Regions from separate parts of the Streptomyces sp. AC602_WCS936 genome, predicted to be linked through region 2. Evidence: riboswitches for the same ligand, from Rfam matches in the RefSeq annotation. Region 2 holds a riboswitch; each other region holds the start of a gene.
What was found. Region 2 has a riboswitch for cobalamin ahead of KUM03_RS08980 (ribonucleoside-diphosphate reductase subunit alpha). Riboswitches for the same ligand answer to the same signal wherever they lie in the genome.

Region 1 (3,219 bases), on a different contig from region 2:
TAAGGGCACTCATACTCCTGCGACAGCGAGGATTCAACGGTTGTCTTGAATGTGGGGGGAAGCAGAAACCAGGTGTGTCCCCGTCCAGTTGCCTTGACGGCTCTGGCCGGAAAACGCCTCAGGAGAGCGTTGCCCCATCAGCCAGACTTGTTGCCTCACGACACATGCACACCGTTGCCGCGGTGGCCCGTGCCCGGGAGGCCCCTGATGACGTCAGACACGAGGCCGGACGAAGACGGGGCAGCAGCCCCGCCCGGAAGGCAACGGTCTCCCGGGGGCCGCGTCGTACTGCGCGGCGACATGCGGTCCGCCCTGCCCGACGCCACGGCGGCGGTGGTGGTCACGGCGCTCGTGTTCGCCCTCCTGTGGACGCGCATGGAGTCGGGTGCTTCGGACACCGTCGCGGTCATGCCGTTCATGGACGATGCGGGCACCTACTGGATGTACTTGCTCAGCCAGGCGTTCGGATGGTCGGGTCTGCTGTGGGCCTGGGGCACGGTCATGCTGGGTCTGTTGCTGTCGGGGCCGCGCCCTGCCCGGCGGCCGGTCTCCCGGCAGGTGCTGGAGCGCTGGCACCGCACCACGAGCCTGACGACGATGGCGCTGATGTTCGCGCACGCGCTGATGTTCGCGGCGGAACTCGTACGCTATGAGACGAAGGTGGACTGGGCCGAGCGGCTGTGGGTGGGCTTCGCCGACAGCTTCGTGCCTGGCTGGTACGACTCCGGCACCGGCCGCGTCGCCATCCCGCTCGGGCAAGGTGCCCTGTATCTGGCGATCCCGCTGGGGCTGCTGTTCTACGTCCGCCACCGCATCGGAGCGAACACCTGGCGACGGCTGCACCGTTTTGTGATCGTCGTCTACGTGCTGAGTGTGTGGCACACGCTGCTGTACGGGACCAACGTCTGGTACGGGGAGTGGCCGCGCACCGTCCTGTGGCTGCTGCAACTCCCGGTCGCGGTACTGCTGTTGCTCCGTCTGCTGAGACCTGCTCGGCGCGCCGAACGGTTGGAGCCGCCGGGAGGAGGCGCGAGCGCGGCCCGTCCGGGCTGGTGGGCGCGCGCGGCCGGACGCGTCATCGCCGGAGCCGTCGTCGTCGGGCTGGTCATCGTGGTGGTGTCCGGCCGGGACGGTGGGCGGGACCGTCCGACCCATCCGCCCGCCACGGCCCCGCACTCCCAGGAAACGGACTGACGGCGGCACGGGGGGCACGGGGGGCACGGCACCCCGGGATGGGATGATGGCCGGCGACAGGGCGACGGCGGAACGAGGAAGCCGGTGTGAATCCGGCGCGGTCCCGCCACTGTGATCGGCGAGCGACTCCCGACAGGCCACTGCCCTGCAGTGGGTGGGAAGGCCGGGACGAGCATCGACCCGAGAGCCAGGAGACTTACGCGGTCGCCTCCTCGACGGACCACCGGGGCGGATCTCCCCGGAGAGAGGGACGGCACCGCATGCCCGCAACGCCGACCGGACGAACGCCGGACGACACGAGGGCCGCAACGGCCACCGCCCCGGTGCCGTGCCGCATCGTCGTGTGCCGCGACTGCTGCTGCGGCAGCCCCAAAGTGACCGGCGTCGACCACACGGCCCAGACCGAACGCCTGCGTGCCGCAGCACCGGTACGCGTCTCCGACTGCCTCGACGTCTGCGACCAGGCCAACGTCATCGTCGTACAACCCTCCGCGGAAGACCGCGCCGCCGGTGCCCGACCGGTTTGGCTGGGGCTGGTCAACGACCCGGACGCGACCGAGGACATCGCCGCGTGGGCACGCGCGGGCGGACCCGGCGTGGCACCGTTGCCGGACATCCTCGACCTGTACGCCATCACGCCGCCGCGCCGACGGCGTACGGCCTCGTGACCGTACGGACGGAAGCCGGAGGGAGGACAAAAGCCGTGCACGGAGCCCGGGCCTCGACGGCGTCCGTTGCCACCGCCCTGCACGACGTGGCCGGCCTCGGCGGCTTCTTCGCCCTGCAGGTCGGCGGGCCGGACGACGGATGGCATCCGGTCGCCCACTCCTACGCGGATGGTTTCACTGAACTTGCCGCAGCCGTCGCACGCCGTCACCGCACTCGGGAACCACGCGTCGCCATATCCATCGCCCAGCTCGGTCACGCTGCCCGCCTCTGGTCACCGGCACTGGCCTGCGTCGTTCTGCACCGGATCGTCCCCGACCTGGAGGGATTGCAGCGCGCCGAGGACGGACCGGCCCTCCGGGTGCCCCGCCCGGACGGCTGGTACGCCGACCGGCTCGACGGCGGCCCCGTCCGCGTCCTGTACGAGCAGGTGACGGATCATCTGTCGGCACTGGCCGACGGACTGCGCGTCAAAGTCGCCCCGCGTCTGCTGGACGGCAACTCGGCGTCGGCGCTCGCCGGGGCGGCCCACGCCCTGCACGCACTCCGTCCCGCCGAACGCGGACCGCTCGCCGACCTCACGACCGCGCTGCTGAACACCGGACGCCTGGCGGGCACCGGTGTACTCACCCGCTCCGACCTCGCGTTCCGCCGTCGGAGTTGCTGCCTCTACTACCGTGCGCCGAACGGCTCGAAGTGCGGTGACTGCGGGCTGGCCGGAGGGGTGCCGCGCCGAGGCCCGCGGTGAGGTACCGCTGCCTCCGCCCGGCCGACGGGCGGACGGAGGCTGGGGCACACCTTGCTCATGGCGGTGCTGTGGGACGGGGCCGGGACGCTTGCGGCGTCCCGGCCCACCGCGTTCCTCGGTCAGGAGGCGGACAGCTCACCGCGGACAGTGCGGGCGGCGGCGACCAGGTTCTCCAGAGAGGCGCGGGTCTCGGGCCAGGCGCGGGTCTTCAAACCGCAGTCGGGGTTCACCCAGAGCCGTTCGGCGGGGATCGCCTTCAGGCCGGTGCGCAGCAGTTCTGCAGCCTCCTCAGCGCTCGGCACGCGTGGGGAGTGGATGTCGTAGACTCCCGGACCGGCCTCGCGCGGGTAGCCGTGGGCGGCGAGTTCCCGGGCCACCTGCATATGGGAGCGGGCGGCCTCCAGGCTGATCACGTCGGCGTCGAGGTCGTCGATGGCCTGCACGATGTCGCCGAACTCGGCGTAGCACATGTGGGTGTGGATCTGGGTGTCCGGCCGCACGCCGGCGGTGGTGAGCCGGAACGCCTCGGTGGCCCACGTCAGATACGTCGCACGGTCCGCGGTGCGCAGCGGCAGGGTCTCGCGCAGGGCGGGCTCGTCGACCTGGATGAC
Region 2 (8,811 bases):
GAGCAGAGAACCGGTGGTGACGCCGGTGCGCGTCGTCATCGGGCTCTGCCTTCTCGCACCGTTCGTCGCCATGCTCTGGGTCGGTTCGTACGCCAAGTCCGACCCGGCCTTCATCGGCATCCCGTTCTTCTACTGGTACCAGATGGCGTGGGTCGTCATCTCCACCGCGCTGACGATGACGGCGTACAAGCTGTGGCAGCGTGACCAGCGCGCCCGCCGGGAAGGCGGTTCCAAGTGAACGACGGCGTGAACGGCGTCGCACTCGCCGTCTTCATCTTCTTCTTCGTGCTCGTCACCGCCATGGGCTTCCTGGCCGCCCGCTGGCGCAAGGCCGAGAACGAGCACAGCCTCGACGAGTGGGGCCTCGGCGGCCGCTCCTTCGGCACCTGGGTCACCTGGTTCCTGCTGGGCGGCGACCTGTACACGGCGTACACCTTCGTGGCCGTTCCGGCGGCGATCTACGCGGCGGGCGCGGCCGGCTTCTTCGCGGTGCCGTACACCATCCTGGTCTACCCGCTGATCTTCACCTTCCTGCCGCGCCTGTGGTCGGTCTCCCACAAGCACGGGTACGTGACGACCTCGGACTTCGTGCGCGGCCGGTTCGGCTCGAAGGGGCTGTCGCTGGCGGTCGCCGTCACCGGCATCCTCGCCACGATGCCGTACATCGCGCTCCAGCTGGTCGGCATCCAGGCCGTACTGGACGTGATGGGCGTCGGCGGCGGCAAGGACACCAACTGGTTCATCAAGGACCTGCCGCTGCTGATCGCCTTCGGTGTGCTGGCGGCGTACACCTACTCGTCGGGGCTGCGCGCGCCCGCGCTGATCGCGTTCGTCAAGGACACGCTGATCTACATCGTGATCGCGGTGGCGATCATCTACATCCCGATCAAGCTCGGCGGCTTCGACGACATCTTCGCCTCGGCGAACGACAAGTTCACCGAGACGGGCAAGGGTGGGCTGATACCGGACCACGGCGGCCAGTGGACGTACGCCACGCTGGCGGTCGGCTCCGCGCTCGCGCTCTTCATGTACCCGCACTCGATCACCGCGACGCTGTCCTCCCGCAGCCGTGAGGTGATCCGCCGCAACACCACGATCCTGCCCCTGTACTCGCTGATGCTGGGCCTGCTGGCGCTGCTCGGCTTCATGGCGATCGCGGCCGGAGTGACGGTGGAGAACGGGCAGCTGGCGATCCCGCAGCTGTTCGAGAACATGTTCCCGGACTGGTTCGCGGGCGTGGCCTTCGCCGCGATCGGCATCGGCGCGCTGGTCCCGGCGGCGATCATGTCGATCGCCGCCGCGAACCTCTTCACCCGCAACATCTACAAGGACTTCATCAAGCCGGACGCCACCCCGGCCCAGGAGACCAAGGTCTCCAAGCTGACGTCCCTGCTGGTGAAGGTGGGTGCGCTGGTCTTCGTCCTCGGCATGGACAAGACGGTCGCGATCAACTTCCAGCTGCTCGGCGGCATCTGGATCCTGCAGACCTTCCCGGCCCTGGTCGGCGGCCTGTTCACCCGCTGGTTCCACCGCTGGGCGCTGCTCGGCGGCTGGGCGGTCGGCATGGTCTACGGCACGGTCGCCGCGTACGGCGTCGCCTCGCCGACGCAGAAGCACTTCGGCGGCTCCTCCGACGAGATCCCCGGCATCGGCGAGATCGGCTACATCGGCCTCACCGCCTTCGTGCTGAACGTCCTGGTCACCGTGGTCCTCACCTTCGTCCTGCGGGCGGTCAAGGCGCCCGACGGCGTCGACGAGACCAAGCCGAGCGACTACACGGCGGACGCGGGCGACCCGGGCGTCCAGGTGGAACTGCCGCCGGCCACGGCGGGCTCCTCGCACTGACCCTCGTATCGATGCGGGCCGCCGGAGGAATCCGGCGGCCCGTTGTCGTACCGGGGCACTGGCCCACGTACCGCGACACGACACCGGGACACAACATCTGGGGGTGCTCGCGCCGGTCGGCACAAGATGTATGCTCGTGCTCGCTGTCGCCGCAGGGGAATCCGGTGCGAATCCGGAACTGTCCCGCAACGGTGTACATGCGTGCATCCGTACGTCTCCGCACGTGCGCGCACGCATGTCCAGTCCGAGGACCTGCCGACGGTGCGCCCGGCCGCCTTGGCCCGGGTGCCATGACGTCCGGGCCTCGTGGAGTGGGCCGGTGGACGCGACGCCGTGCGCGCTCGTGAGCTGCCCCCTGCCCCCCGCCAGGCCCCGTGCCGAGCGAGGGAGTGCTCCACGTGACCATCGCGCCAGCCGATCCGGCTTCAGCGACCCCGGTGACGGCGACCGGGGAACCCGACGGACCCGGTGCCGCGCTGCTGCGGACCCTGACCGGGCTGACCGCCGACCTCCCCGACGCCGACCCCGGCCGGGTCGCCGCCGCCGCGCTGCGCGGCCGCTCCGCCCGCGCGGACGAGGCCGAGCTGCGCGAGCTCGCCACCGAGGCGGCGGCCGGGCTCATCTCCGAGGACCCGGTCTACTCGAGGCTCGCCGCCCGCCTGCTGGCCATCGGCATCCGCGCCGAGGCCGCCTCGCAGGGCGTCACCTCGTTCAGCGGCTCGGTCGCCACCGGTCACCGCGAGGGCCTGATCGCCGACCGCACCGCCGCGTTCGTACGGCTGCACGCGGAACGCCTGGACGCGCTGGTCGACCCGGCCGCCGACGACCGCTTCGGCTACTTCGGCCTGCGCACCGTGTACAGCCGCTACCTGCTCCGGCACCCGATCACCCGCAAGGTCGTCGAGACGCCCCAGCACTTCATGTTGCGGGTGGCCGCCGGACTCGCCGAGGACGAAAGCACGCGTTCGACCGACGAGGTGGCCGCGCTGTACGGCCTGATGAGCCGCCTGGACTACCTGCCCTCCTCCCCCACCCTCTTCAACTCCGGCACCCGGCACGCCCAGATGTCGTCCTGCTACCTCCTGGACTCCCCCAAGGACGAGCTGGACTCCATCTACGACCGCTACCACCAGGTCGCCAACCTCTCCAAGCACGCCGGCGGCATCGGCATCGCCTACTCCCGCGTCCGCGCCCGGGGTTCGCTGATCCGCGGTACCAACGGGCACTCCAACGGCATCGTGCCGTTCCTGAAGACACTGGACGCCTCGGTCGCCGCCGTGAACCAGGGCGGCCGGCGCAAGGGCGCCGCCGCCGTCTACCTGGAGACCTGGCACGCGGACGTCGAGGAGTTCCTGGAGCTGCGCGACAACACCGGCGAGGACGCCCGCCGCACGCACAACCTGAACCTCGCGCACTGGGTGCCGGACGAGTTCATGCGCCGGGTGGACACCGACGAGCCCTGGTCGCTGTTCTCCCCGGCCGACGTGCCCGAGCTGGTCGACCTGTGGGGCGCGGAGTTCGACGCCGCCTACCGCAAGGCCGAGGCGGCGGGGCTGGCCCGCAAGACGCTGCCCGCACGGGAGCTGTACGGCCGCATGATGCGCACCCTCGCGCAGACCGGCAACGGCTGGATGACCTTCAAGGACACCGCCAACCGCACCGCCAACCAGACCGCCGAGCCGGGCCACGTCGTCCACTCCTCCAACCTCTGCACGGAGATCCTGGAGGTCACGGACGACGGCGAGACGGCGGTCTGCAACCTCGGCTCGGTCAACCTCGGCGCGTTCGTGGACCGCGCGGCCGGTGACATCGACTGGCAGCGGCTGGACGCCACCGTCCGCACCGCCGTCACCTTCCTGGACCGGGTCGTCGACATCAACTTCTACCCGACCGAGCAGGCGGGCCGCTCCAACGCCCGCTGGCGTCCGGTCGGCCTCGGCGCGATGGGCCTCCAGGACGTCTTCTTCCAGCTCCGGCTGCCCTTCGACTCCCCCGAGGCCAAGGCCCTGTCCACCCGCATCGCCGAGCGGATCATGCTCGCCGCGTACGAGACCTCCGCCGACCTCGCGGAGCGCGACGGCCCGCTGCCGGCCTGGGAGAAGACCCGCACCGCCCGGGGCGTGCTGCACCCCGACCACTACGGCGTCGAGCACACCTGGCCCGAGCGCTGGGCGGCGCTGCGCGAGCGCATGACCGCCACCGGGCTGCGCAACTCCCTGCTCCTGGCGATCGCCCCGACCGCGACCATCGCCTCCATCGTGGGCGCCTACGAGTGCATCGAGCCGCAGGTGTCCAACCTGTTCAAGCGCGAGACGCTGTCCGGCGAGTTCCTCCAGGTCAACTCCTACCTGGTGGACGACCTCAAGCGGCTCGGCGTGTGGGACGCCCGCACCCGCGAGGCGCTGCGCGAGGCCAACGGCTCGGTACAGGGCTTCACCTGGATCCCCGAGGACGTCCGCGCGCTGTACCGCACCGCCTGGGAGATCCCGCAGCGCGGCCTGATCGACATGGCCGCCGCCCGCACCCCGTACCTCGACCAGGCCCAGTCGCTGAACCTGTTCCTGGAGACGCCGACCATCGGGAAGCTCTCCTCGATGTACGCGTACGCCTGGAAGCAGGGCCTGAAGACCACGTACTACCTGCGTTCGCGCCCGGCGACCCGCATCGCCCGCGCCGCCGCGCGAGCCACCACCGTCCCCGTGCAGGCCGGCCCGGACCCCGAAGCCGTCGCCTGCTCCCTGGAAAACCCCGAGTCCTGCGAGGCCTGCCAGTAATGACCACCGAGACCCCCGCACAGCCCACCACGAAGAACCTGCTCGACCCGGGCTTCGAACTGACCCTGCGCCCCATGCGCTACCCGGACTTCTACGAGCGCTACCGGGACGCCATCAAGAACACCTGGCACGTCGAGGAGGTCGACCTCCACTCGGACGTCGCCGACCTCGCGAAGCTGAGCCCCGAGGAACAGCACCTGATCGGCCGGCTCGTGGCCTTCTTCGCCACCGGCGACTCGATCGTCGCGAACAACCTGGTGCTGACGCTCTACAAGCACATCAACTCACCCGAGGCGCGGCTGTACCTGTCCCGGCAGCTCTTCGAGGAGGCCGTGCACGTCCAGTTCTATCTGACGCTGCTGGACACCTACCTGCCCGACCCGGACGACCGGGCCGCCGCCTTCGCGGCCGTGGAGAACATTCCCTCCATCCGCGAGAAGGCCGGTTTCTGCTTCAAGTGGATGGACTCGGTCGAGTCGATCGACCGTCTGGAGACGCGGGCCGACCGCCGCCGCTTCCTGCTCAACCTGATCTGCTTCGCCGCCTGCATCGAGGGCCTGTTCTTCTACGGCGCCTTCGCCTACGTCTACTGGTTCCGCAGCCGGGGCCTGCTGCACGGCCTGGCCACCGGCACCAACTGGGTGTTCCGGGACGAGACGATGCACATGTCCTTCGCCTTCGACGTGGTCGACACCGTGCGCAAGGAGGAGCCGGAGCTGTTCGACGACCGGCTCCAGCAGGAGGTCACCGACATGCTGCGGGAGGCCGTCGAGGCCGAGCTGCAGTTCGCGCGCGACCTGTGCGGTGACGGCCTCCCGGGGATGAACACCGACTCGATGCGGCAGTACCTGGAGTGCGTGGCCGATCAGCGTCTGACGCGGCTCGGCTTCGCCCCGGTGTACGGCTCCGAGAACCCCTTCTCCTTCATGGAGCTGCAGGGCGTTCAGGAGCTGACCAACTTCTTCGAGCGGCGCCCCTCGGCGTACCAGGTGGCGGTGGAGGGCACCGTCGACCTGGACGAGGACTTCTGAGTCTCCTCTCCCTCCCGGGTCATCTCCTGGGCCTCCCTGAGCTGACGGTCGATGCGCTTGTCGCGCACGATACCGATCACCGAGGGGAGGACCATGAGGACCAGGAGCCCGAAGGTCACGAGCATTCCGATCAGGGCTTCGATCTGGTTTCCGGTCATGACACCACTGTCGCTCCGGATACTCCTTACCGGGAGTGGCAGGACTGCCGTAAGGCCTCGATTTCCTGCCACTTCCGAGGCACACTGGCGGCATGCTGCAGAACGTGGCCGCCGTCCTGCTGGACGGCGTGCATCCCTTCGAACTCGGCGTCGTCTGCGAGGTCTTCGGCATCGACCGGAGCGACGAGGGCCTGCCCGGGTACGACTTCGCGGTGGTGTCGGCTCAGGGCCCGGCGCTGAGCACCCACGTCGGCGGGCTCTCCGTCTCCACGCCGTACGGCCTCGACCGGCTGGAGGAGGCCGACCTGATCGCCGTCCCGGCGGGCAGCGACTACGCCCGCCGGGAGTACCCGCCCGAGCTGCTGGCCGCCCTGCGGCGGGCGGTGGACCGGGGCGCGCGGGTGCTGAGCGTGTGCTCCGGGGTGTTCGTGCTGGGCGCCGCCGGGCTGCTGGACGGGCGGCGGTGCGCGGTGCACTGGCACCACGCCGAGGAGCTGGCCCGGCAGTACCCGACAGTGGCCGTCTCGCCCGACGTGCTCTACGTGGACGAGGACCCGGTGATCACCAGCGCGGGCACCGCCGCCGGCATCGACGCCTGTCTGCACATCGTGCGCAAGGAGCAGGGGCCGGAGGTCGCCAACCGGATCGCCCGGCGGATGGTCGTACCGCCGCACCGGGACGGCGGCCAGGCGCAGTACATCGAGCGGCCGCTGCCGCGCTCCTCCTGCGACACCGTCGGCGAGGTGCTGGCCTGGATGGAGCAGCACCTCGACGAGGAGGTCACCGTCGACCAGCTCGCGGCCCGGGCGCACATGTCCCCGCGCACCTTCGCCCGCCGCTTCCAGCAGGAGACGGGGACGACTCCGTACCGCTGGATACTGCGCCAGCGCGTGTTGCTGGCCCAGCGGCTGCTGGAGGCGACGGACGAGACGATGGACGCGATCGCCTGGCGCACCGGCTTCGGTACGGCGGCGGCCCTCAGGCACCAGTTCGTCAGGGCCCTGGGGACCACCCCGCACGCCTACCGGCGCACCTTCCGGGGACCGGAGGCGGTCACGGGCGCCTGAGCGTCACCGCGCCACGGGCCTGACCAGCAGGTCGTGCGGACGCAGCGTGATGCCGACGCGGACCGCGTCGTTCGAGCCTGCCACCTGCTCGAAGCGGTACTTCGTGGCGAGCGCCGCCGTGATCAGGGTCAGCTGCGCCATGGAGAAGTGGTCGCTCGGGCACTTCCGCTTGCCCGCGCTGAACGGCTTCATGGCGTATTTCGGCACATTCCCCGCGCGTTCCGGCAGCCACCGGTCCGGGTCGAACTCCAGGTTGTCGGCGTACGACTTCGGATCGCGCTGGATTGCGTACGGACTGTAGATGATGTCCGACCCGGCCGGAATGCGATAGCCACCGAGTTCGGTCTCGACGACCGCGCGGCGCGTCAATACCCATACGGCGGGCCGCAAACGCATGGCCTCCACGATGACATTGCCGGTGTGCGTGAGCTTGCGGACGTCCTCGAATGCCACGGGACGGCCGCCGGTGACCGCTTCGACTTCGTCGCGTATGCGGTCGGCATGTTCCGGGTGGTCGGCAAGTGCCTGCAGCAACCACATGATCGTGGAGGCGATGGTTTCACTGCCGGGGGTGAGTATCGCGACCACTTGGTCGTGGATCTCCTGTTCCCCGATCGGGTCCCCATTGTCGTCCTTCGCCTCCAGCAATGCCGTCAGCAAATCGTCCGGCTTTTGACCGGATGCGCGGCGCTCGGCGATGATCTCGTCGACCAGGCGGTGCAGATCGGCCAACGCGTCGTTGAAGGCGCGGTTGGCCGGAAGCGGCAGCCGGTACAGCGGCCCCAGCGGGACGACCATCCGCCGGTACATGCCGCGGAAGACGGTGGCGAGGGCGGTGCACAGCCGCTCGGCCCGCTCGTCCATGTACTGGCCGCGCAGCAGGCAGCGGGCGGCGACCCGCACGGCGACGCGGAAGGACTCCGAGGTGGCGTCGACGGTCCGTCCCGGCCGCCAGCGCTCGGTGAGGGCGTGCGCCTCCTCCTCCATGATCGGCCCGTAGGCGGGGATGGCGTCGAGCCGGAACGCCGGCTGGATGGTGCGCCGCTGGCGCCGGTGGAGCGGGCCGTTGGCGGTGGCCACGCCCTCCTTGCCGAGCAGGCCCTCCAGCGACTCCCACAGCGGGCCGGCTATGTGGTAGTCGGGGCTCAGGGCCAGGGCGCCGGTGAGGTCGGGGCTGGTGACCGCGTAGACGGTCTTGGGGCCGAGCTTGATGCGAACGATGTCACCGTGGTCGCGCAGCTGGGACATGAAGGCCAGCGGGTCGCGGGCCAGCCGCCAGCCGTGGCCGAGGAGCGGGACGCCGCCGCCCGCGACGGGCGGCTCGCGCAGCTCCGGTGCCGGGCCGGTCTGATCGGTCCGGGTCTCGGGATTGACGGACTCGACGGTCATTTTTCCTCACCTGCCGCTTCGTTGTTGACGTACGGGGGCGTGGACCGGTCGTCCCAGCTGTCGACCATGTACCGGCCGGACTCGTGATGGAACCAGTAGACGGAACTGAACCAGTTCCGCATATTGCCGACGCAGGCCCGTACGGCGCCGCTCAGTTCCTTTCCGCGGACGGTCCCGTCGGCGAGCGAGTCGGCGAACCGCAACGCGTCCTGTTCCACGGCGAGGAATTCGGTAATGCATTCCTCGACGCGTCGCCTGACTTCCCCGATGGCTTCTTCGAGGGTCAGTCCGTGATGCGTGATGAGACTGATTCCGAGATTGTGGACCTCGTCGCCCGCTATTTCCTTGGGCAGTGAGCAGAGGTCGTTGTACCAGGCGGCGAATTCCTGACTCAGCAGGGCCGCCCGACGATACGCCGGGTGCTTTCGAACGGCGTCCGGCAGTTCGCACCCCGCGCTCGGCTCCAGCAGGTCGGTCCAGATCCAGTGGGCGAACGTGAGCCGGCGCAGTTCGAGGTACTCCTCGACGCCGGGCACGATTGAGTGCG
Region 3 (8,811 bases), on a different contig from region 2:
GGTGGTGGAGACGGCCGTGACGTCGCGGGCGGGGAAGGCCCGGTCCGGCTTGGGCAGCACCCAGGGGGCGCGGGTCATGGACTCCACGCCACCGGCGACGACGATGTCCGCGTCGCCGGACTCCAGAGCGCGGGAGGCGATGATCGCCGCGTCGAGGCTGGAGCCGCACAACCGGTTCACGGTCGCGGCGGGCACGCTCACCGGCAGTCCGGCCAGCAGCGCGGCCATCCGGCCGACGTTGCGGTTGTCCTCGCCGGCGCCGTTGGCGTTGCCCCACACCACGTCGCCGATGGCGGCGCGGTCCAGGTCCGGGCTCGTGTCGAGCAGGCCGGTCAGCGCGGTCGCGGCGAGGTCGTCGGGGCGTACCCCGGCGAGCGCGCCGCCGAACCGTCCGAACGGGGTGCGGGCCGCCGCGTAGAGGTAGGCGTCGCTCATGCCGCGCCCCCGGCGAGGGCCGCCTCGCCGACGGCCGCCGAGGAGAGCGGGATCGGCGTGAACATCTCGGGTTCCTGGTCCGGCGTCAGGGCGGTCGGCCCGTACAGCCAGTCCGTGAAGGAGTAGTCGTAGGTGTCGCGGGCGCGCAGCAGGGCGTTGCGCTGCTCGCGGGCGAGACCGTCGAGGTGCCACAGTTCGCCCCACTTGCGGGACGTGGTCAGGACGCGCCGGCAGTGCTCGGGGCGGACGGCCTCGTAGGCGGCGAGCGCGGTGGTCCAGTCGACGGTGCCGTCCTCGGCGCGGTTGCGGGCGACGTGCTCGCCCAGCACCCAGCCGTCCTCGATGGCCATGATGGCGCCCTGTGCGATGTACTGCAGCGGCGGGTGCGCGGCGTCGCCGAGCAGGGCGATCCGGCCGTGCACCCACTGCATGATCGGGTTCCGGTCGAACATCCGCCACCACTTGTCCCGCCACATGAAGGGCAGGCCGTCGCGGACGAAGTCGCAGGTGCCGGCGAAGGCGGCGTCGAGCTCGTCGGGCGTACCCCAGTCCTCCCGGCCGGCCAGGGCCTTGGGCGACTCGAAGACGGCGACCTGGTTGAGCAGTTCGCCGCCGCGCAGACCGTAGTGGACGAAGTGGCAGCCCGGGCCGACGTGCACCGCGATCTCGCTGAGGTCGACGGACCGTACCCGTGGCTGCTCGGCGGGGACGGTGCCGCGGTAGGCGACGTACGCCGAGGAGACGGGCCGGTCGTCGACGAACAACTTGCGGGCGACGGAGTGCAGGCCGTCGGCGGCGATCACCGTCCCGGCCTCGTGGGTCGCGCCGGAGGCGAGGATCACGCGGGCCCCGGCGTCGGTGTTCTCGTACGAGGTCACCTGGGCGTCGTTGACCAGCTCGACCCCGGCGCGCTCGCAGGCGCGCAGCAGCAGGCCGTGCAGGTCGCTGCGGTGGATGACCAGGTAGGGGTAGCCGTACCGGGTCTCCAGGTCACGCAGGTCGAGGCGGGTCAGCTCCTCGCCGTCGACGGCGTCCCGCATGACCATCGCGTCGGGGACGACGCCGAGGTTCCTGGCCTCGTCGAGAAGGCCGTAGTCGTCGAGTATGCGGGTGCAGTTGGGGGCGAGCTGGATGCCGGCGCCGACCTCGCCGAAGGCGGGGGCGCTCTCCAGCAGGCGGACGCTCAGGCCCTGGCGGATGAGCGAGAAGGCGGCGCCGAGGCCGCCGATGCCGCCGCCGACGACGATCACATCTGGGTGGGACATGGGTGCACTCCTCTACAGCCAGGGGCCGAGCTCGGGGGCGTCGATGAGCGAGTGGGGGCGGCCCGCCAGCCAGGCGGCGACCTCCGGCAGCGGGCCGTCGGGCAGCTCGGCGAGGCCGCGCTTCGCCTTGATCTCGGCGACGAGCGCGGTCAGGAAGCCCTTCGGCAGGTCGGCGAAGGCGACGCCGGTGCCGAGGTCGACGGCGTGGACGCAGACCTCGCGGGCGCGCATCCACGGCAGTTCGGTGGCGGGCACGGTTCGGCCCTGGGCGGTGACGACCTGGTGGCCCCACTGTGCCTCGGTGAGCCGGTCCAGTCCCGCCGCGAGCTTCTGCGCGCTGTCCGTCAGCCAGGAGCGCAGTTCGTCCGCCCACAGTGTGGGCCCCTTGGCGATGCCGACGGCGCGCTCCTCGGCGGAGGCGTACATGGGGGTCTCCTCGCCGGTGGCCGCCCAGTGCACCAGGTTGCCGAGCGCGTCGGCGTTGGCGGCGGCGTGCGCCACCAGGTGCTTGCGCGTCCAGTCCGGCAGCACGCTGGGCGCCGAGAAGGCGTCCTCGTCCAGGCCCGCGACGGCGTCGAGCAGGAGCTCGGTGCCGGTACGGGCCCAGGCGCGCGCGTCGTCGTGGGTGCGTGGGGCGCCGGTCATCCCTCGACCACCTTGTTGGTGCAGGCGCCGAGGCCGGCGATCTCCGTGACGACGGTCTGGCCGGGCAGCAGGAAGACCTTCGGGTCGCGGGCGTTGCCGACGCCGGCTGGAGTGCCGGTGGCGATGACGTCACCGGGCTTCAGGGTGATGACGGTGGAGATGTACCGCACGAGGAAGACCGGGTCGAACAGCAGCGTGCCGGTGTCGTCCTGCTGCATGACCTCGCCGTCGACGACCGTCCGCACCTCGAGCGCGGGGCGTACGCCGCCGACCTCGTCGGGGGTGACGACGTACGGTCCGAGCGGGGTGGTGGCCTCCCAGATCTTGCCCTGGGTCCACTCGATGGTGCGGAACTGCCAGTCGCGCAGCGAGATGTCGTTCATGACGGTGAAGCCGGCGATGGCGTCGGCGGCCTGCTGCTCGTCGGCGCGCCGGACCTGCTTGCCGATGACGACGGCCAGTTCGACCTCCCAGTCCAGGGTGCCGGTCTCGGCCGGCTTGGCGATGTCGTCGTTCGCGCCGATCAGGGTTTCGGCGAACTTCGGGAACAGGGTCGGGTGGCTGGGCAGTTCCCGGCCCATCTCCTTGATGTGGTTGGTGTAGTTGTGGCCGACGCAGACGACCTTGGAGGGGTTCGGGACGACCGGCGCGAAGTCGGCGCCCTCGACGGGGTAGGCGGTGCCGGACGCGGTGGCGGCCTTGCCCAGCCAGTCGTCCTCGGCGAACAGCTCGCCCAGATCGGCGTAGCCGAGGTCGACGAGGAGGTCGCCGTCGAGGCGGACCGCCCGGGTGCCGTCGGCGGTGCGGAGGGTGGCGAGCTTCATGGTCAGCCGTCCTTCTGAGTGCGGTCGAGCTTCAGCGCCTCGAAGACGGGCGCGTCGGAGAAACGGAACAGGTCGAGGGCGCCGGAGTCGGAGTCGGAGTCACCGGCCTCGGACTTCACGGAGAACGGCTCCCAGGACGGGACGACGAACAGATCGCCGCGCGTGACCGTCCAGGACGTGTCGCCGACGGTGACCACGCCGGAGCCGTCGAAGACCTGGTAGACGGAGGAGCCGGTCTCGCGCACCGGCGCGGTCCGGGCGCCGCGGACGACGCGGTGAAACTCGGCGCGGATCGTCGGCAGGACGTCGGAGCCGTCGTGCGGGTTGCTGTAGCGCACCGCGGCGTGACCGGGCTCGACGGTGCCGCCGAAGCCCTCCTTCTCCAGCAGCAGCTGGTCGCGCAGCGCGGCGTTCGTGTACTCCCACTTGTACGACAGCAGCGGGCTGCCGGGCGTGGCCGGGGTGGCCGACAGCGGGCGCAGGCCGGGGTGGCCCCACAGCCGCTCGGAGCGGGAGCGCTCGGGGGTGATCCGCTCGGCATCGGTGATCTCGTCGCGGCCGAACTCGAAGAACTGCGCCTCGGTGACGTACTGGAACGGGATGTCCAGACCGTCGATCCAGGCCATCGGCTCGCCGGTGGCGTTGTGGTGGGCGTGCCAGTTCCAGCCGGCCTGGGGCAGGAAGTCGCCGCGGTTCATCGGCACCGGGTCGCCGCCGACGACCGTCCACACGCCCGAGCCCTCGACGACGAAGCGAAAGGCGTGCTGGGTGTGGCGGTGCTCGGGCGCGTCCTCGCCGGGCATCAGGTACTGGATGGCCGCCCACAGCGTCGGGGTGGCGAAGGGCCTGCCGCCGAGGGACGGGTTGGCCAGCGCGATCGCGCGGCGCTCCCCACCCCGCCCGACCGGCACGATGTCGCCGGCCTGTGCGGCCAGCTCGCGCAGGCGCTCCCAGCGCCACAGGTGCGGCACGGCGCGCGAGCGCGGGTGGGCCGGCATCAGATCACCGATCTCGGTCCACAGCGGCACGAGCAGTTCCTGCTCGAAGCCCCGGTACAGCTCCTCGAGCGCCGGGGTGACCTCGGGCTGCCCCTCGGCGGTGACGGCCTGGAGCCGCACCGGGGAGCCCGTGGCGATGTCTTGGGTGAGGGAGGACTCAGTCACGGAGCCAGCGTGCATGGCGTCTGCTGTTGGAACATGTAGATTCTGCACAGCAGAATTCGGGAGCGTCGGGAGGGTCGCCATGGACAAGCCGCTGAAGACGCCGCCGCCCTATCCCATCGCCAGCGTGGACCACGCGCTGCGAGCGGCGGCCATCTTGCAGATGGAGGGCGGCGCGACCGTGGCGCAGCTCGCGGAGCGCCTGGGTGTCGCCCGGTCGACGGCCCACCGCGTCCTCGCGATGCTCGTCTACCGGGACTTCGCCGTGCGGGGTGAGGACCGCGTCTACCGGGCGGGCCCGGTGCTGGAGCTGGCCGCCCACTCCCAGTCGCTCGTGTCACGGCTGCGCGCTGTGGCCCTTCCTCACCTGCGCCGGGTCGTCGATCTCCTCGACGAGACCGCGAACCTGATCGTGCGCACCGGGGAGACGGTGCGGTTCATCGCCAGCGTCGAGTGCCGACAGGCCCTTCGGGTCGGGTCCCGGGAGGGGATGGTCTTCCCCGCCCACCGCACCACGGCGGGACTCCTCCTGCTCGCCCACCTGGCCGACGAGGAGCTGGAGAAGGTTTACGCCCCCGAGCGCTACCGCGACCGCCCGGCCGACCGCCCCGACCTCGCGCGGCTGCGGACGGAGTTCAGGCGCTTGCGCCGCAACGGTTTCGCCGTCAACAAGGAGCGGTCCGAGCGCGGTCTCGTCGCCGTCGGCGTCCCGGTGCGCGGCCGCGACGGCACCGCGCTGGCCGGCCTCTCCGTCTCGATGCCCAGCGTGCGCTACGACCCGCGGCGCCTGCCCTCCCTGGTCGCCACGCTGGAGGCCGCGGCGCACGCCCTTGAAGAGGACCTGGCCGACCAGCCGTAGAGCCCGACCCATCGATCTTACTCGGAGAACAGTATCTCTATCTCCTGAACATTTCCTTGACGCGACGTAAGCCGAGTGTCATTCTCCACGGCACCACGCCGGACGCGCGACGTGCCTTCTCTCCCCCCACCGCGTGCGCGGAGCCGAGCGCTTCCACGCTTCGGGGTTCCCGCTTCCGGGAGACCCGAAGTCCCCAGTCAGGCAGAAACACCAATGACGCTCAACAAGGGGACGACGACGTCCCCGGGCCCAACCGCGGGGGCCGCCCGGAAGCCGGGCTACGCGGGAACATTGGCTGCCGTCTGCGGCGCGGTCTTCGTGGCCCAAGTCGCGAACGCGCTGCCGGCCTCGCTGAACGGACTGTCCCAACAGGATCTGAACACCCACGGCTCACAACTCACCTGGGTCACCGCCGCGTTCATGATCGCGGCGGTGTGCTTCGAGTTCACCTTCGGCGTCCTCGGCGACCTGTTCGGGCGGCGCAGGCTCGTCCTTGCGGGCACCGCTCTGGTCGCCGCCGGCAGCACCGTCGCCGCGCTCCCCCCGACCGTCCAGGTGTTCTGGCTCGGCGCCGCCCTGAATGGACTGGGCGCCGGGGCCATGTTCCCCGGCTCGCTCACCGCACTCACCGCGGTCACCCGCGACGTACGGCAGCGGGCGCACGCCATCGCGGTCTGGAGCGGGTCTTGTCCGCCGGCGCCGCCGTGTCCCCCCCTGCTCGGCGGCATGTTCGCCAGGATCGGGTCGTGGCGCGGCTCCTTCTGAGTACTCGTCGGACTCGCCTTGATCAGCATGGTGCTCACCATGGCGCTGGCGACGGAGTCCAAAGCACCCGAGGGCCGCAAGTTCGACGTAGCAGGTCAGGTCACCTTCGCGGCCGGCCTCATGCGGCTCGGCAAGGCGACCGCGCGGGCGGACCGGGTCGTCGGCCTGCACTTCTTCAACCCCGTTCCCGTCCTGCCGCTGGTCGAGGCAGCCACCTCACTGCACACGTCGGCCGGGACGACCGCCCTGGTGGAGGACTTCGCGACCCGGACGCTCGGCAAGACGGTCGTCCGCTCCAAGGACCGGGCCGGCTTCGTCGTCAACGCGCCGCTCATCCCCTACCTGCTCTCGGCCGTGAGGATGGCGGAGTCCGGGTTCGCCACGGCCGCCGACATCGACGCGGGCATGGAGCCGGGCTGCGCCCACCCGATGGGACCACTGAGGCTGGCCGACCTCATCGGCCTGGACACCGTGGCGTCCATCGCGCATTCCCTCTACGACGAGTTCCGCGAGCCCCTCTACGCCCCGCCTCCGCTGCTCCAGCGGATGGTGGAGGCGGGACTGCTCGGCCGGAAGACCGGCCGGGGGTTCCACTCCTACGACCAGGGCTGAGGGCCTGGTACGACGCGAGTCGAGGGGCCCGCAGCGCCCCTTGGGGTGAGGGTCCCCTGCGGCACGACGGGAAGGGGCGGTGAGGCGAGTGCGGCGCTCACCGCCCCTCACCGCTGCCACCTGCCAAGAGGCCCGACCCGCCTTCCGGATGATGGACGGTGCTCTTCCATTCGCGGCGACACCCCGTAAGGTGACCGCAGCAGCTGGTTCGCCCCGTTCGCCAGGCGGGGTGTCGCAAGAGGGAACCCGGTGGGAATCCGGGACTGCCCCGCAGCGGTGAGCGGGAACGACCGCCGTCATACGCACTGGGTCCGACGTACCGGATCTGGGAAGCGACGGCCAGTAGGGGTCCTCCGTCACGGAGGGCGTGCCCGTAAGTCCGAAGACCTGCCAACTGCCCGCGTGCGGACCGATCCGTACGCGGACATCTCGGTGACCTCGAGGGCGGGTCGGCGTACACACCAGACGGAACGACCGTGCCCTTGCCGCGCGGGTTCCTTGCCGTCAGGTTCGTCATTCCCTTCGCGCTCTCGTCCCGTCTCCGGGATCTCAGGGATTCATCTCGCGAAGGAGATCTCCGTGACAGCGAAGTCCGCAGCCGCGGCAGCACGGGCCACCGTGTACGGCTATCCCCGCCAGGGTCAGAACCGGGAACTGAAGAAGGCCGTCGAGGGCTACTGGAAGGGCCGCGTCACCGCCGACGCCCTCCGGACCACCGCCGCGGAGCTGCGCCGCAGCAACTGGCGGCAGCTCGCCGACGCCGGCGTCCAGGAGGTGCCCACCGGCGACTTCTCGTACTACGACCACGTCCTCGACACCACCGTCATGGTCGGCGCCGTCCCCGACCGGCACCGTGCCACCGTCGCATCCGACCCCCTCGCCGGCTATTTCGCCATGGCCCGCGGCACCCAGGAGGTCGCTCCGCTCGAGATGACCAAGTGGTTCGACACCAACTACCACTACCTGGTCCCCGAGCTGGGCCCCGGCACCGTCTTCACGGCGGACTCCACCAAGCAGGTCGCCGAACTGAGGGAAGCCCTCGCCCAGGGCCTGACCGCACGGCCCGTGCTGGTCGGCCCCGTCACCTACCTCCTGCTCGCGAAGCCGGCCCCCGGCGTGCCGGCCGACTTCGAGCCGCTGACCCTGCTGGACCGTCTGCTGCCCGTGTACGCCGAGGTCCTCGCCGACCTGCGGGCGGCCGGTGCCGAGTGGGTGCAGGTCGACGAGCCCGCCCTCGTCCAGGACCGCACCCCGGCCGACCTGAACGCCTCCGAGCGCGCCTACCGCGAACTGGGTTCCCTCACCGACCGGCCGAAGCTGCTCGTCGCCTCCTACTTCGACCGGCTGGGCGACGCACTGCCGGTGCTGGCCAAGGCCCCGGTCGAGGGTCTCGCGCTGGACTTCACCGATGCCGCCGCCGCCAACCTGGACGCCCTCGCCGCCGTCGGCGGGCTGCCCGGCAAGCGCCTGGTCGCCGGCGTGGTCAACGGCCGAAACATCTGGATCAACGACCTCCAGAAGTCGCTGTCCACCCTCGGCACCCTGCTCGGGCTCGCCGACCGAGTCGACGTCGCCGCCTCCTGCTCCCTGCTGCACGTGCCCCTGGACACGGCGGCCGAGCGGGACATCGATCCGCAGGTCCTGCGCTGGCTGGCCTTCGCCCGGCAGAAGACCACGGAGATCGTCACCCTCGCCAAGGGCCTCGCCCAGGGCACCGACACCATCGCCGGGGAACTCGCCGCCAACCGCGCCGACCTGGCCTCCCGCGCAGGGTCACCGATCACCCGCGATCCTGCCGTCCGGGCCCGGGCCGAGGCCGTGACGGACGCCAACGCCCGCCGCTCACAGCCGTATGCCGAACGGTCCGCGGCCCAGCGCGCCCACCTGCGCCTGCCGCTGTTGCCCACGACGACCATCGGCTCGTTCCCGCAGACCACCGAACTGCGCACCGCACGGGCCGACCTGCGGGCGGGCCGCATCGACACGGCCGGTTACGAGGAGCGCGTCAAGACCGAGATCCAGGAGGTCGTCTCCTTCCAGGAGAAGACCGGCATCGACGTCCTCGTGCACGGCGAGCCCGAACGCAACGACATGGTCCAGTACTTCGCCGAACAGCTCACCGGCTACCTGGCCACGCAGCACGGCTGGGTCCAGTCCTACGGCACCCGCTACGTCCGCCCGCCGATCCTGGCCGGCGACATCTCCCGCTCCGAGCCGATGACGGTCCGCTGGACGTCCTACGCCCA
Region 4 (8,811 bases), on a different contig from region 2:
GGCGGGCGAGTGCGTCGTACGCCCGGAGGGCGGTGGTCTTGCCGCAGCCGCTGGGGCCGGCGAGCACGGTGAGCGGCCCGAACGGCAGCACGGCGCGCCGGTGGCCGGCGAAGGCGGACAGCCGCAGCTCGGTGACCCTGGGCCGGTCCGGGAGCGGGGTGACGGACGCCGTCGACGCGGGTGACGCTGCCATGTCCGGACCGTAGGACCGCGCCGTACGGGCGAACCGTTTTGCCCGGAAGGCGTTCCTACGATCGGGGGACGCGGCCGTCAGGACCGGGCGGGTCCGTCACACTCCGGGGACGTCCGCCGCGCCCTCCATCAGGCCGTTCACCTCGGTCCCGGCCGGGGTCAGCAGGAACACGTTGCGGTCCACCCGGTGCATCCCGCTGGCCAGGCCGAAGACGACGCCGGTGCTGAAGTCCAGGACCCGCTTGGCCACCTCGCCCTCGGCGCTGGTCAGGTCCAGGAGGACCGGGATGCCCGTCATCAGCGTCTCGGCGACCTCGCGGGCGTCCGCGAACACGTTGACCCGCAGGACGACGAACCGGCGGCGGGTCTCCGTCACCGCCTCCGGCAGCGCCCGGTGCCCGACCGAGGACGGCCAGGCGTCGCGCCCGCGCAACGGAACGACCTGGGCGAGCCCCTCCCACTGTTCATCGGTGACGTCGTGGCTGTTCACCGGTTCCCCCGAAATCCACTCGCCTTCATTGCGTGCACCAGCCAATTCTTACGCCAAGTCACCCGTTCGGCCCAACACCGACACGGTTCGCGACGCTCCGTGTCCGGTGGTTGCCGCCACAGGGGCCGGGGTACTCAGCGACGGCCGCGCCACGCGCGCGATGCCGTTTGCCGCGCCGACAGCCGAAGGAGAGTCCCATGGGTGCGCTGGACCTGCCCGAACCCGTCGTCCGCGAGGGTGCCCCCGCGCCCGTCGATCTCCGGGGACTGGAGGCCGCGCTGCGCGAACGGGTCGACGGCGAGGTCCGCTTCGACGCCGGCAGCCGGGCCGCGTACTCCACGGACGCCTCGAACTTCCGGCAGACGCCCATGGGAGTGGTCGTCCCGCGCACCCCGGAGGCCGGCGCCCGGGCGGTGGCCGTGGCCAGGGAGTACGGTGCGCCCTTGCTGTCGCGGGGCGGCGGGACGAGCCTGGCCGGGCAGTGCACCAACGCCGGGGTGGTGCTCGACTGGTCGAAGTACTGCACCCGCGTGGAGTCCGTGGACACCGACGCCCGCACCTGCGTGGTGCAGCCCGGGATCGTGCTGGACGACCTCAACCGGCAGCTCGCGCCGTACGGCCTGCGCTACGGGCCGGAGCCCGCCACCCACGCCAACTGCACCGTCGGCGGCATGATCGGCAACAACTCCTGCGGCGCCACCGCCCAGGCGCACGGCAAGGTCGTCGACAACATCGCCCGGCTGGAGGTGTTGCTCTACGACGGCACCCGGTTCTGGTGCGGGGAGACGAGCGACGAGGAGTACGCCGCGATCGAGCGGCAGGGCGACCTGCGGGCGACCGTCTACCGGCGGCTGCGTGCGCTGCGCGACACCTACGGGGACGAGATCCGCCGCCGGTTCCCGGACGTCCCGCGCCGGGTCTCCGGCTACAACCTGGACTCGCTGCTGCACGAGCACGGCTTCGACGTGGCCGGACTGCTGGTGGGCAGCGAGTCCACGCTGGTCACCGTCCTGCGGGCGGAGCTGGAACTGGTGCCGGTGGTGAAGGAACGGGCCCTGGTGGTCCTCGGGTTCGACACCATCGACAAGGCCGCCGACGCGGTGCCCGACGTCCTGCCGCACGAGCCGATCGCGCTGGAGGGCGTGGACGCCCGGCTGGTCCGCGACGAGCGGATCAAGGGCCTCAACGAGAAGGCGCTCGCCGAGATGCCCGACGGGAACGCCTACCTGTTGGTGCAGTTCGGCGGCGACACCGTCGAGGAGGCGGGCGCGCGGGCGCACCGGATGCTGGAGGCGGTGCACCGTTCCGAGCACGACGCGGACTGCTCGTTCCTCGACGACCCGGCGAACGAGCAGGCGCTGTGGCAGGTCCGGGAGGCCGGGCTCGGCGCCACCGCGCACATCCCGGGCAAGCCCGACACCTTCGAGGGCTGGGAGGACTCGGCCGTCGCCCCCGGGAAACTGGGCGACTACCTGCGGCGGCTGCGCGCGCTCTTCGAGGAGTTCGGCTACCTGAGCGACACCGGGCCCAGCCTGTACGGGCACTTCGGGCAGGGCTGCGTGCACACCCGCATCCCGTTCGACCTGTACACCGCGGACGGGGTGGCGACGTACCGGAGGTTCATGGAGCGGGCGGCCGACCTCGTCGTGGAGTTCGGCGGGTCGCTGTCCGGGGAGCACGGGGACGGGCAGAGCCGGGGCGAGCTGCTGCCGCGGATGTTCGGGGAGGCGCTGGTCGAGGCGTTCGGGCGGCTGAAGGCCGTCTTCGACCCGCTGGACCGGATGAACCCGGGGAAGGTCGTCGCGCCGTACGGGCTGGACGAGAACCTGCGCCTGGGCGGTGACTGGGCCCCGTACGAGCCCCGCGACCTGCGTTTCCGCTTCCCGCACGACGGGGGGTCGTTCTCGCAGGCCGCCAACCGGTGCGTCGGGGTCGGCAAGTGCCGGCAGCACACCAGTGACGGCACGGTGATGTGCCCGTCGTACCAGGTGACCCGCGAGGAGGAGCACTCGACGCGGGGCCGGGCGCGGCTGCTGTTCGAGATGCTCGACGGGCACGGCGACGGCGCCCTGCGGGACGGCTGGCGGTCGGAGGCGGTCAAGGACGCGCTCGATCTGTGCCTGGCCTGCAAGGGGTGCAAGAAGGACTGTCCGGCGGACGTGGACATGGCCACGTACAAGGCGGAGTTCCTGTCCCACCACTACGAGGGCCGGCCGTGGCGCAGGCCCCGCTCGGACTGGTCGATGGGCTGGCTGCCCGCGCTCGCGCAAGTGGTGGGGCGCACCCGGCTCGCGCCGGTCGTCAACGCGCTCACGCACGCCCCGCTGCTGTCGAAGGCGGCCGTGCTGGCCGCCGGGGTGGCGGACCGGGAGGTGCCGCTGTTCGCGGAGCAGACGTTCGAGCAGTGGTTCGCACGCCACGAACCGGAGGGCGACGGGCGGCGCGGGTCGGTGCTGCTGTGGCCGGACACCTTCACCAACCATTTCCACCCGCACATCGGACGGGCCGCGGTCCGGGTGCTGGAGCACGCCGGCTGGCGGGTGGAGCTGCCGTCCGAGCCGCTGTGCTGCGGGCTGACCTGGATCTCCACCGGACAGCTCGGGACGGCGCGGAAGGTCCTCACCCGGACCGTGCGCAGCCTCGCCGAGCACGTGCGGGCGGGCGGTCTGGTGGTGGCGCTGGAGCCCAGCTGCACGGCGGTGTTCCGGGCGGACGCGGGCGAGATGTTCCCCGGCGACCAGGACGTGCGCCGGCTGGCGGAACAGACGGTCACGCTGTCCGAGCTGCTGACCGACCACTCCCCGGGCTACGAGCCGCCGCGGGTGCCCGAGCGGTCCGCGAAGGCGCTGGCCCAGGTGCACTGCCACCAGCACGCGATCATGGGCTGGGAGGCCGACCGGGAACTGCTGCGCCGGGCCGGGGTCGACGCCGAGCGGCTGGACTCCGGGTGCTGCGGGCTGGCCGGCAACTTCGGTTTCGAGCGGGGCCACCTGGACGTCAGCGAGGCGTGCGCGGAGCGGGTGCTGCTGCCGCGGCTGCGGGAGGAGGACGAGGCGACGGTGGTCCTCGCCGACGGGTTCAGCTGCCGCACGCAGATCCACGAGTTCGACAGCGGCGGCCACGAGGGCGTTCACCTGGCGGAGCTGCTGGCCTCGGCGCTGCCCCGTCCCGCCGGGGACACCGAAGTGCCGGGCAGCGCGTACGGCACCGCGCCGGGCGCCCGTCCGGCGGCGCCGGGGCTGCGGGCGAAGGCGCTGGCGGTGGCGGGCACGGGGGTGACCGCCGTCGGCGCGGCGCTGGCCGCGGCGGCCCTGGGCCGGGCGCTGCGGCGCCGGTGATGGCCGCGCCCCGGCCTCCGGACGGCGGTGACCTCCGGAGGCCGGGGCGGCTCCGGAGGTCACCGGCGGTGGACGGTCCTTCTTGACGGCTCCTCAGGCGGCCTGGTCCTGGCGGCTGGCCAGGGCCCAGATGACGAAGACGTCGATCGCCATCATGATCACCGACCAGACGGGCGAGTACGGCAGGAACAGGAACTGGGCGATCAGGCTGAGCGAGGCGAGGAAGATGCCCGCGAAGCGTGCCCAGGCCATGTCTTTGAGCAGGCCGATTCCGGTGACGAGGACCAGTGCGCCCAGGATGACGTGGATGATGCCCCAGCCCGTCAGGTTGAGTTCGTAGACGTAGCTGCCGACGCGGGCGTACACGTCGTCCTCGGCGATGGCCGCGATGCCCTGCAGGACGGCGAGGGCGCCGTTCAGCAGCAGCAGTACGCCCGCGAAGACGACGCCGCCGGTCACCCAGCCGCTGGAACGGTCCGCCGACCGCGGGGTGCCGGCGCCGTGCGTCGGCCTGCCGGGAGAAGGTGCGGCGTGCTGGCTCATGAGCGGAGTCCTTTCTGCGTGTCCCCCGTACGGGCCTGCGCCCATCGGCACCCCGAGGCGCCGACAGGTCATTCGAGCCTGCGGCCACCCGCACCGCCCGGCCATACGGGTCCGCCGAACGGGTGAGGCAGGCAGCTGCCGCGCCGTGCCGCCCGGTCCCCGGGACGGGCGCCGTGCGCGTGCGGGCCCAGTGCGCCTCGCGTTTACTGAGCCGCACATGCGAACGCTCGTGAGGGACCGGGTGCGGTGGACGGAGGAGGCCCGTGACGACGCAGCCCGCGCCGGCGAACGCGGTGCCGGGCCGGGCCGAGCAGTCCCTGCGGCGCACCCTGCTCAGCCCCGGCTACCTGCGGCTGTTGCTGCTGTGCGTGCTGCTGGGTGTGCCCATCGCGCTGGCCTGCTTCTTCTTCGTCGGGTTGCAGCACGAGCTCCAGCACTGGGTGTGGACGGCGCTGCCCGAGGCGGTGGGGTACGACGCCCCGCCCTGGTGGTGGCCGCTGCCCGCGCTGGTGCTGGCGGGGCTGATCCTGGCGCCGATCGTGACCCGGATGCCGGGCGGCGGCGGTCATCTGCCGGTGAACGGGCTGGGCGGCGCGCCCGTCGGCCCCCGCGCGCTGCCCGGTGCGGTCCTGGCCGCGCTGGCCACGCTGCCCCTGGGGGTGGTGCTGGGGCCGGAGGCGCCGCTGATGGCCGTGGGCAGCGGGCTCGCCCTGCTGGCGGTGCGGCGGGCGGGTGCGGCCGGGGACCCGAAAGCGAGCGCGGTCCTCGCCACGGCCGGCTCCACCGCCGCGATCTCCACCATTCTCGGCGGCCCGGTGGCCGCGGCCGTGCTGCTCATCGAGGGGGCCGGGCTCGGCGGCGCCCAGCTGGTCGCCCTGCTGCTGCCCTGTCTGCTGGCCAGCGCGACGGGCGCCCTGGTCTTCACCGGCTTCGGCCAGTGGACCGGCCTGAAGATCGGCGCCCTCACGCTGCACGACCTGCCGCCGGGCGCCAATCCGGACGCCGGGGACTTCCTCTGGGGCATCCCCACGGCGGCGCTGATCGCCGTGCTGATCACGCTGGGCCGCGAGCTGGGCCGGCGCACGGTCTCCTGGACGCGGGAGCGCACGGCCGTCCGCACCGTCGCCTGCGCCACGGCGGTCGGCGTCTGCGTCAGCGCGTACGCCCTGATCACCGGCCGCTCCCCGGCTCAGGCGGCACTGTCCGGGCAGGCCACGCTCGCCGAGCTCGCCGCGCACCCGCACGCCTGGTCGGTGGGCGCGCTGGTGGCACTGGTCGCGTGCAAAGGGCTGGCCTGGGGCATCGCGCTGGGCAGTCTGCGCGGCGGCCCGATCTTCCCGGCGGTGCTGCTGGGCACGGCGACGGCCCTGGCCTGCTCCGGCCTGCCGGGCTTCGGAACGACGCCGGCCCTCGCCCTCGGCATCTCCGCCGCCGCGGCCGCGGTGACGGGGCTGCCGCTGGCCAGCGCCGTGCTGGCGGTACTGCTGATGGGCGGCGACGCGCACGACCAGATGCCGCTGATCGTCACCGGGTCGGTGGTCGCCTTCATCGTCGCCCAGGTGACCCGCCGGACCGAGCCGAGCGCGGACGGGGGTCCGGGGACGAAGGCGGACGGGAGACCAGGGGCGGGGCCGGACACGGACGGCGGACCGGCGGCCGGGACGGGGCGGTGACGGGGCGGTGGGCCGGGTGGCGGGCGGGGCGGTGAGGGGCCGGTCGGCCGGGTGGCGGGCGGTGCGGCCCTGGGGGCTGCGGGCCGGGGCCGCGGCGGTCGTGGTCACGGCCTACTTCCTCCTCCCCCTCGATCATCTGGGCCCGCAACGCCCCCTGCTGAGCTGGCTGCTGTTCGCCCTGGTCCTGACCGCCGTGGCCGTGCTGCTGCTCCGGCAGATCCGGCACGTACTGGTCGACCGGCCGGACTCCCGGCCCGGCATGGTCCTCTCCCTGCTGATCGTCCTGTCCGTGCACGTCTTCTCGGCCACCTACTACGCCCTCGCCAAACAGCCCGGCGAGTTCACCGGCCTGCACACCCGCGTCGACGCCCTGTACTTCACGATCGTCACCCTGGCGACCGTCGGGTACGGCGACATCACCCCGCGGGGCCAGTCGGCGCGGATCGTGACGGTTCTGCAGATCGCGTACAGCTTCGTGTTCCTGACCGCCGCCGCGACCGCGCTGACGCAGCGGATGCGCGACATGGTGGTGCGGCGCACGGGGCGGGACCGGCCCGGCTCGCGGGAAGGCTGAGGGGGCGCACGCGCCCGCCGGGCGGGAGGCCCGCTTGTCACCACCCTCGTGGGAGCACTACCGTCGTCACGCCTTGGTGAACGGGAAATCCGGTGTGATGCCGGTGCGGCCCTCGCCACTGTGAATCGGGAAGTCCGGCTCCGGCCCTCGCGGGCAGCCACTGGATCGCTTGCGATCCGGGAAGGCGGAGCACGGGCGGTGGTACCCGTAAGCCAGGAGACCGGCCAAGGCGCGTCGTCCATCCACGAGGTGCTGGAGAGGGTCTGCCGAGTCATGCACATAGCCGAGGGCTTTCTGCCTCCGGCGCACGCGATCGCCTGGGGTGTCGCGTCCGCGCCGTTCGTCGTCCACGGAGTACGGTCACTCACCCGTGAGGTCAGGGAGCACCCGGAGAGCACCTTGCTCCTCGGCGCCTCCGGGGCCTTCACCTTCGTCCTGTCGGCCCTGAAACTGCCGTCCGTCACCGGGAGTTGCTCCCATCCGACCGGCACCGGTCTGGGCGCGATCCTCTTCCGGCCGCCGGTCATGGCGGTGCTGGGCACCATCACCCTGCTCTTCCAGGCGCTGCTGCTCGCGCACGGCGGGCTGACCACGCTCGGCGCCAACGTCTTCTCGATGGCGATCGTCGGCCCGTGGGCCGGGTACGGCGTCTACCGGTTGCTGCGCCGCTTCGACGTGCCGCTGATGGTCACCGTGTTCTGCGGGGCGTTCGTCGCCGACCTGTCCACGTACTGCGTCACCAGCGTGCAGTTGGCGCTGGCCTTCCCCGACCCGGGCAGCGGATTCCTGGGCTCGCTCGGCAAGTTCGGGTCCGTCTTCGCCGTGACGCAGATCCCGCTCGCGGTGAGCGAGGGCCTGCTCACGGTGGTCGTGATGCGGCTGCTGGTGCAGTCCAGCAAGGGGGAACTGACCCGGCTGGGCGTGCTGCTGACGAGGACGGGGACCACGGGGGCCGCCAAGACCGAGGGACAGGAGGTGGCCCGATGAGCCGGAACGCCAAGATCAACGCGCTGCTGCTGCTCGCCGTGGCCGCGCTCGCGGTGCTGCCGCTGGCGCTGGGACTCGGCGACCACAAGGAGGAGCCGTTCGCCGGGGCCGACGCGGAGGCGGAGACGGCGATCACCGAGATCGAGCCGGACTACGAGCCGTGGTTCTCGCCGCTGTACGAACCGCCCTCGGGGGAGGTCGAGTCGGCGCTGTTCGCCCTGCAGGCCGCGATCGGCGCGGGCGTGCTCGCGTACTACTTCGGGCTGCGCCGGGGGCGGCGGCAGGGCGCGGAGCGGGCGAGGGCGGCGACGGCTGTGCGGGACGCGCCCGAAGGGGACTGAGTGCTGCCGATCGACGCGGCGGCGCACAGCAGTCGCTGGCGTCGCCGTCATCCCGTGGACAAGGCCGTGCTCGGGCTCGGGCTGACCGTGCTGGCGGTCGCGCTGCCGCCCTGGCCGGGCGCGGCGCTGGTGCTGGTGACGGCGCTCGCCGTGCTGCTGGGGCCCGCGGGGGTGCCCGGGCGCAGGCTGTGGCGGGCGTACCGGGTGCCGCTGGGCTTCTGCGTGACGGGGGCGCTGCCGCTGCTCGTTCAGGTCGGGGGCCCGGACGGGTTCCTGACGGCGGCGGACGGCGGGCCGGTACGCGCCGGCGAGCTGCTGCTGCGCACTTCGGCGGCCTCCCTCGGGGTGCTGCTGTTCGCGTTCACCACACCGATGTCCGACCTGCTGCCCCGGCTGGTGCGGGCCGGGGTGCCGGCGCCGGTGGTGGACGTGGCGCTGGTGACGTACCGCATGAGTTTCCTGCTGCTGGACTCCGTGCGCCGGGTGCGGCAGGCGCAGGCGGCGCGGCTGGGGCACACCACCCGGGCCGCGGCCTGGCGTTCGCTCGGCGGGCTCGGCGCCACGGCGTTCGTGCGGGCCTTCGACCGGGCGGCACGGCTGCAGAGCGGGCTCGCCGGGCGCGGCTACGACGGCACCCTGCGGGTGCTGGTGCCCGACGCCCGCGTCTCCGTGC

Region 1: it holds a riboswitch for cobalamin, as region 2 does, so the genes downstream of both, KUM03_RS01500 ((2Fe-2S) ferredoxin domain-containing protein) here and KUM03_RS08980 (ribonucleoside-diphosphate reductase subunit alpha) in region 2, are expected to answer to the same signal.
Region 3: it holds a riboswitch for cobalamin, as region 2 does, so the genes downstream of both, metE (5-methyltetrahydropteroyltriglutamate--homocysteine S-methyltransferase) here and KUM03_RS08980 (ribonucleoside-diphosphate reductase subunit alpha) in region 2, are expected to answer to the same signal.
Region 4: it holds a riboswitch for cobalamin, as region 2 does, so the genes downstream of both, KUM03_RS05965 (energy-coupling factor ABC transporter permease) here and KUM03_RS08980 (ribonucleoside-diphosphate reductase subunit alpha) in region 2, are expected to answer to the same signal.

Annotation. Positions count from the first base shown of each region.
Region 1 is NZ_JAGMUF010000003.1:119,763-122,981, forward strand. It holds gene KUM03_RS01495 (ferric reductase-like transmembrane domain-containing protein) at 208-1,194, shown strand; cobalamin riboswitch at 1,265-1,392, shown strand; gene KUM03_RS01500 ((2Fe-2S) ferredoxin domain-containing protein) at 1,455-1,862, shown strand; gene KUM03_RS01505 ((2Fe-2S)-binding protein) at 1,898-2,608, shown strand; gene metE (5-methyltetrahydropteroyltriglutamate--homocysteine S-methyltransferase) at 2,728-3,219, opposite strand, start outside.
Region 2 is NZ_JAGMUF010000020.1:70,757-79,567, forward strand. It holds gene KUM03_RS08970 (DUF3311 domain-containing protein) at 1-238, shown strand, start outside; gene mctP (monocarboxylate uptake permease MctP) at 235-1,845, shown strand; cobalamin riboswitch at 1,942-2,120, shown strand; gene KUM03_RS08980 (ribonucleoside-diphosphate reductase subunit alpha) at 2,244-4,619, shown strand; gene KUM03_RS08985 (ribonucleotide-diphosphate reductase subunit beta) at 4,619-5,650, shown strand; gene KUM03_RS08990 (hypothetical protein) at 5,563-5,808, opposite strand; gene KUM03_RS08995 (GlxA family transcriptional regulator) at 5,901-6,875, shown strand; gene KUM03_RS09000 (cytochrome P450) at 6,879-8,264, opposite strand; gene cyc1 (epi-isozizaene synthase) at 8,261-8,811, opposite strand, start outside.
Region 3 is NZ_JAGMUF010000003.1:123,142-131,952, reverse strand. It holds gene KUM03_RS01550 (thiolase family protein) at 1-435, opposite strand, end outside; gene KUM03_RS01545 (FAD-dependent monooxygenase) at 432-1,700, opposite strand; gene KUM03_RS01540 (maleylpyruvate isomerase family mycothiol-dependent enzyme) at 1,713-2,345, opposite strand; gene KUM03_RS01535 (fumarylacetoacetate hydrolase family protein) at 2,342-3,169, opposite strand; gene KUM03_RS01530 (cupin domain-containing protein) at 3,172-4,332, opposite strand; gene KUM03_RS01525 (IclR family transcriptional regulator) at 4,412-5,188, shown strand; gene KUM03_RS01520 (MFS transporter) at 5,480-5,953, shown strand; partial or broken gene KUM03_RS01515 (3-hydroxyacyl-CoA dehydrogenase family protein) at 6,071-6,565, shown strand; cobalamin riboswitch at 6,753-6,975, shown strand; gene metE (5-methyltetrahydropteroyltriglutamate--homocysteine S-methyltransferase) at 7,145-8,811, shown strand, end outside.
Region 4 is NZ_JAGMUF010000012.1:20,333-29,143, forward strand. It holds gene KUM03_RS05935 (ATP-binding protein) at 1-193, opposite strand, end outside; gene KUM03_RS05940 (cell division protein SepF) at 290-682, opposite strand; gene KUM03_RS05945 (FAD-binding and (Fe-S)-binding domain-containing protein) at 880-4,020, shown strand; gene KUM03_RS05950 (hypothetical protein) at 4,114-4,563, opposite strand; gene KUM03_RS05955 (chloride channel protein) at 4,827-6,236, shown strand; gene KUM03_RS05960 (potassium channel family protein) at 6,298-6,810, shown strand; cobalamin riboswitch at 6,868-7,054, shown strand; gene KUM03_RS05965 (energy-coupling factor ABC transporter permease) at 7,084-7,797, shown strand; gene KUM03_RS05970 (energy-coupling factor ABC transporter substrate-binding protein) at 7,794-8,138, shown strand; gene cbiQ (cobalt ECF transporter T component CbiQ) at 8,139-8,811, shown strand, end outside.